DNA from 2 places in the Nocardia sp. NPDC049220 genome. Region 2 is predicted to be linked to the other one. Evidence: riboswitches for the same ligand, from Rfam matches in the RefSeq annotation. Region 2 holds a riboswitch; the other holds the start of a gene.
What was found. A riboswitch is a leader RNA that binds a small molecule or an ion and turns the genes downstream of it on or off. The one in region 2 is predicted to bind cobalamin.

Region 1: linked by a shared signal. The riboswitch ahead of metE (5-methyltetrahydropteroyltriglutamate--homocysteine S-methyltransferase) and the one ahead of AB0C34_RS11950 (CbtB-domain containing protein) in region 2 are both predicted to bind cobalamin.

What each region holds. Positions count from the first base shown of each region.
Region 1 covers NZ_JBEZDA010000001.1:721,334-724,538, reverse strand. The annotation lists gene AB0C34_RS03070 (pyruvate carboxylase) at 1-556, opposite strand, end outside; cobalamin riboswitch at 1,033-1,190, shown strand; gene metE (5-methyltetrahydropteroyltriglutamate--homocysteine S-methyltransferase) at 1,361-3,205, shown strand, end outside.
Region 2 covers NZ_JBEZDA010000003.1:86,837-90,041, reverse strand. The annotation lists gene AB0C34_RS11960 (alpha/beta hydrolase) at 1-487, opposite strand, end outside; gene mhuD (mycobilin-forming heme oxygenase MhuD) at 547-861, shown strand; cobalamin riboswitch at 941-1,095, shown strand; gene AB0C34_RS11950 (CbtB-domain containing protein) at 1,125-1,319, shown strand; gene AB0C34_RS11945 (CbtA family protein) at 1,310-2,101, shown strand; gene AB0C34_RS11940 (OsmC family peroxiredoxin) at 2,397-2,837, opposite strand.

The DNA of each region.
Region 1 (3,205 bases), on a different contig from region 2:
GCGCGGCCGCCTCGATCGATTCGCGCAGATGCGCGGCATCGGCCACCTGCCGCATGCCACGACCGCCGCCGCCCGCGACCGCCTTGACGAAGATCGGGTACTCCAGCTCGTGTGACGCGGCGATCAGTTCGTCCACATCCGCCGATGGCGCGCTGGACCGCAACACCGGCAGACCGGCCGCCTTGGCCGCCGCGATGGCGCGGGCCTTGTTCCCCGCGAGTTCCAGCACCTCGGCGGACGGGCCGATGAACGTGATGCCCTCGCGAGCGCAGGCCGCCGCCAAGTCCGGGTTCTCCGACAGGAAGCCGTATCCCGGGTAGATGGCGTCCGCACCCGCCGACTTGGCCGCTTCGATGATGGCCTCGATGGAAAGGTAGGCCCGCACTGGATGGCCGGCTTCGCCGATCTGATAGGACTCGGCCGCCTTGAGCCGATGGACGGAGTTGCGGTCCTCGTAGGGGAACACGGCGACCGTCCCGATGCCGAGTTCGTACGCCGCGCGGAAGGCCCGGATGGCGATCTCGCCACGGTTGGCAACCAAGACTTTCGAGAACATTGACCTAAGGTACCCGGCGCCATGTACAGCACCGACACAGAAGCCCCTTCGCGGCATTCCGCACACCGACCACGTCCGCCGCGAAGTCACGGTTACCTGGAGGACACCTCGGGCGAATCGCGCCGCTCGACCCGCGGTTTCCAGCCGACGCCCGGGACCACCACGCGTCGCGGAACTGTCGACCGCCGTCCGAGCGACGGCCGGCCCGCGCGACGTCCATGGGAGCCGACACCGTACGTCGTGCCCACGACGACCTCGGAGAATAAACTCGGTGTCCGAGAAATTCCCGAATCGACATTGCGGATTTCCCTGGGCACCGGCTCGCGCCGACAGGCGGATATCCCTACCGGTCGCCCACGACCGGCGCGGCGCGTCCTATGCTGAAGACGCAGCTGGTTCACCGGCGCACGACGAGATGGAGCCCCGACGTCGCGCAACGGAGTCGAGCTTGGTCGGGCGGACAACCCGGGCGAGTGAGAGGGAACCCGGTGGGAATCCGGGACTGTCCCGCAGCGGTATGCAGGAACGACCGCCGTCACCACGCACTGAGTTCACGAGCCGGGAGGCTCCGCGACTTGGGAAGCGACGGCCAGTAGGTCGGCCATCCGGCCGGTGCCCGCGAGTCCGAAGACCTGCCAGCCGTGCCGGGTACGCCGTACCCGGCGGCCACCGCCTCGTGGATTGGGCGCGGACCACCAGCGTTGACGTGTCGGGCTCCCCCGCCGGGAATATCTCCGGCATGTCGCATGGTTCTCCGCCTGCCCGTATGGCGATGGTTTTCGACCTCAGCAATGGAGAAACATCGTGCCTGTTTCACATCAGAAGCCGTTCACCGCAACAGTTCTCGGGCTACCTCGGGTAGGGCCGCGGCGCGAGCTCAAGCGAGCGACCGAAGCCTACTGGGCGGGCCGGATCAGCGCCGACGAATTGCACGCTGTCGCACGCGACCTCCGGCACGCCCAGCTCACCGAGTTGCTTGCCGCGGGTCTCGACTCGATTCCGGTCGGCACCTTCTCCTACTACGACCAGGTGCTCGATACCGCCGTTCTGCTCGGCGCGCTGCCACCGCGGGTCGCCGGGATCACCGACCCGCTGGACCGGTACTTCGCTGCGGCGCGCGGCACCGAGACGGTCGAACCGCTGGAGATGACGAAGTGGTTCGACACCAACTACCACTACCTGGTGCCGGAGATCGGACCGGAAACTCAGTTCTCGCTGCACCCGGAGAAGCTCCTCGCGGAGGTGCGCGAGGCAATCACCCTGGGGGTGCCCGCGCGGCCGGTCGTGGTCGGGCCGATCACTTTCCTGAAGCTGGCAAAGGCGACCGGTAGCAATGTCGCAGTTCGGCTGACCGACTTGCTCCCGCTGTATCGCGAGTTGCTACGCCGGCTGGCCGCCGAGGGTGCGGAGTGGGTACAGATCGACGAGCCGGTACTGGTCACGGACCTCAGCGCGGACGAGATCGATCTGGCGCACACCACCTACGCCGACCTGTCGGCGGCGACCGATCGCCCAGCGATCCTCGTCGCGACCTACTTCGGCCACCCAGATGCCGCACTCGCCGCGCTGGCGAGCACCGAGATCGAGGGCGTCGCGGTCGACTTCACCTCCGGCACCGACGTTTCCGCGGTGGCGGCGGTACCGGCTTTGGCAGGCAAACTGCTGGTGGCGGGCGTCGTGGACGGCCGCAATGTGTGGCGCACCGATCTCGACCATAGCTTGGCGACCCTCGGCACCCTGCTGGGATGCGCTGCGCACGTCGCTGTTTCGAGCTCGTGTTCGCTACTGCACGTGCCCTACACGCTGGCCGCCGAGACCCGGCTGGACGAGCGGCTGCGGTCATGGCTGGCCTTCGGTGCGGAGAAGGTGGCCGAGGTCGGTCTGCTCGCGACCGGGCTGCGCGACGGCACCGAGGCGGTCGGCGCCGAATTGGCCGCGGCGCGGGCCGCGCGGGACTCTCGACAGTCCGATCCGCGGCTGAACGATCCGCGGGTGCGGACGCGGTTGGCCGAGCTCGGGCCGGAGTCGATCCGGCGTTCGCCCGCCGAGCAGCGCCGCGAACTGCAGCGCGACCGTCTGCGGCTACCCGCACTGCCCACGACGACGATCGGTTCCTACCCGCAGACCTCCGCGATCCGGTTGGCGCGAGCCGCGCTGCGCACGGGCGAGATCGACCAGGCCGAATACGTGCGCCGGATGCGCGCCGAGATCACGGATGTCATCGCATTGCAGGAGAAGCTGGGGCTGGACGTGCTGGTGCACGGCGAACCCGAGCGCAATGACATGGTGCAGTACTTCGCCGAGCAACTCGACGGGTTCGCGGCCACCGAACAGGGCTGGGTGCAGTCCTACGGCACCCGCTGCGTGCGCCCGCCGATCCTGTTCGGCGATGTGGCGCGCCGGGAACCGATGACCGTCGAGTGGATCGGCTACGCGCAGTCACTCACCGACAAGCCGGTCAAGGGAATGCTGACCGGCCCGGTGACCATTCTCGCGTGGTCGTTCGTGCGCGACGATCAGCCACTGGGTGATTCGGCACGCCAGGTGGCGCTGGCGATTCGGGACGAGACGGTGGATCTGCAGACCGCGGGCATCCGGATCGTGCAGGTCGACGAACCGGCGCTGCGCGAACTGCTTCCGCTGCGCACG
Region 2 (3,205 bases):
CCGAGCCGTGCAGCCGGTATCCGTCCGGTCCATGCTCGAACGAATTCAGGAAGTACGGCCCGGCGACCGGGCCGAAGAACGACAGCACGGCCTCGGCGTCGGGAAACGGCTGCGGCCATGCCTCGATCATCGCGGCCCAGTCCGCGGCGGTACGGCCGGTGAAATCCGGTGCGATGTCCTCTATCACCAGCGCACGCACCCGCTCGGGGTACGTCGCGGCGAATACCCAGCCGTGCAGCGCACCCATCGAATGGCCGATCAGGACCATCGGCTCGGCGATCTCCACCGTGCCTGCGGCCAGATCCGCCACGAACGCCTCGGTGGTCGGCTCGTCGGGGGCGGGCCTGCCGTGTCCTGCCGAGTCGAAGGTGTAGACGTGCCCGTACTCGCGTAACCAGCCCAGCTGATCGCGCCAGGTGCGCGCACTGCCCATCAGTCCGTGCAGCAGCAGGATCGGCGCGCCTGCTCCGCCCTCGTCGTGCAACATCGGCTCGACAATACTGAGGCCCCGAGCGGCAACTCGACGCGAACCGCTAGCTTGGTTCCATGGCTGTTGTGAAGATCAATGCGATCGAGATCCCCGAGGGCGCGGGTCCTGAACTGGAGAAGCGTTTCGCCCATCGTGCGCACGCGGTCGAGAATTCGCCGGGTTTCCTGGGGTTCCAGCTGTTGCGCCCGGTCGCCGGAGAGAATCGGTACTTCGTTGTCACCCAGTGGGATTCGGAGGAATCCTTCGCGGCCTGGCGCGACGGACCCGCGCGCGAGGCACACGCGGGCGAGCGTAAGAAGCCAGTCTCGACGGGCGCATCGCTGCTCGAGTTCGAGGTCGTACTCGACGTCGCCGCGAAGCCGGCGGGCTGATACCGAATACCACCGCCGGGCAGCGCGCTCTGCCCGGCGACTCGCCCGACGCCGTGGTACGGGCGTCCCGATCCTATTGACGTCGGGCGTCCGCAGGTGTCACAGTTCGAAAGACAAACGCGATGGTGATGCGGTAATTCCGGTGTGATTCCGGAGCGGTCGCGCCACTGTATTGCCGGCACCGGGTAATCGGTGCCGGAAAGCCAGACACCGGCATCGTCGCGCCACCACCCGATGGGACGCGCATCCCAAGGAGGACTCGAATGGCCATCGCGCATTCACCCAGCCGGGCAACCGATTCCCTGGCCACCGTGCTCGTCACGGTCGGTGTCGTTCTTCTCGCACTGCTCACGCTGTATCTGGTCGGATTCGACCAGGGCGCCATCTCGCGCAGCGGGATGTACCTGCATGAGCTGATGCATGACGGACGCCACCTGCTGGGGCTTCCGTGCCACTGACCGGTTCGCTCACGTCCCTGCTGTTGCGCGGTCTACTCGCCGGCCTGATCGCCGGGCTATTGGCCGCGACGGTAGGTTATTTCGTCGGTGAGCCCAAGGTCGACGCCGCGATCGCCATCGAAGAAGCCCACTCCGCGGGCGGACACGCGCACAGCGAGGATTCCGAACCGTCAGGCGGGCATTCGCACGGTGCCGAAGAAGCGCCGTTGGTGAGCCGCACCGGACAGAAGGCGGGCCAATTTCTCGCACTCGGGTTGGCAGGCCTCGCCCTCGGCGCCATCTACGCCTCGGTCGCGCATGTCGCGCGGCGCTACACCACGCTGCCCGGGCCGAGACTCGCCTTGACACTCGGCGTCGGCGGTTGGCTCGCGATCGTTGCGGTGCCGTTCTTCAAATACCCAGCCAACCCACCCGCCGTGGGTGATCCGGACACCATCAACGAACGGACCCTGCTCTGGATGGCGGCGGTGCTGCTCGGCATCGTGGCCGTCGCCGCGGCGACATCCGTATTCAAGGCGCTGCGCGGACAACTGTTCACGGTGCGGCTGATCGGGGGCGTCGTCGGCTTCGTCTCGGTGACGACGCTCGGCTACATCCTGTTGCCCGGCGTCAACGAGGTGAGCAACGAGTTCCCCGCCACTCTACTGTGGCAGTTCCGGGTGTCGTCGCTGGCCGAGACGGCCACGCTATGGGCCGCCTTGACCCTCGGTTTCGCGGCCCTCACCGAATTCGCGACGCGGACTGCCGCTCAGGTACGGGACTCGGTCGCTTCCCCAGGCTGATCGGCGTCCGGATCGCAACAGCAAGTGTCGGCGCTGCCTTTTTCGTTCTGGCCCGTACCGTTGCGCGCTTACCGCGCAGCCCCGTCGCCGGACGCCGCCATTCTTGTCGCGTTCGTCGGTCTCGCCATTGCATTGCTCGCGGACAGCGCCTATCGGCGAAGACGAATGCCATCCTGATCGCCATCGCGCCCGCTACACCGCTCGGCGCGGCCCGCAACTCACGCTGATTCTTCGCACTTCCGCATGGCTCCTCGCACACCCACGGAGTGTGCGGAGAACCAAACAACTGCGCGAACTACGCGAGGGTCGCATCCAGGGTGATGTGGTCCACGCCCGCGAGTGCCTTGCTCACGGGGCAGCCGGCCTTGGCAGCTTCGGCGGCAGCCTGGAAGGCCTCGGCATCGACGCCGGGGACGCGCCCGCGAACCGTCAACTTGATTCCGCTGATCCGGAAGCCGCCTGCCGGATCGGGGCCCAGGGTCACGTCGGCTGTGACATCCAGGCTCTCCGGGGTGCTGCCGGCGTTACCGAGCTGCGCCGAGAGGGCCATCGCGTAGCAGGACGAGTGCGCGGCCGCGATCAGTTCCTCCGGACTGGTGGTGCCGTCGGCGTCCTCCGCCGCACGTTTGGGGAACGACACGTCGTACTTGCCGACCCCCGAACTGGCCAGCTCAACCTGTCCGGAACCTTCCTGCAGAGTGCCGGTCCAAGCAGTACGAGCGGTACGTGTGGGCATCACGGTCCTTTCGCCGATGATGTGTGACGATTCACCTCGAACCTACCCTGGTCGGCTCGCTCAGGCGCACCGGTACGTCGATCGCACCGGCGCATCGGCCGAGCCGCACCGATCCTTCGCATGCTCCGTCCCGCATCGACCACTCCGCACGTATCACCCCGCATCGGCAAATCCAGCGCACACCAAGCGAATTCCGGGCGACGCCCGACCACACCGCCGCCGCGCTCGGATCGCCGCGAATCCGTCACCCTGATCCGCAGGATGTCTTCGAGGGCAGCGCGAACGGGCGCCCGCGCTGGACCTACGTCGATGACACGCCGAGGCCGATCAAGCCGATACCACTGAACGCCGCCGAGCAATGCCAACGG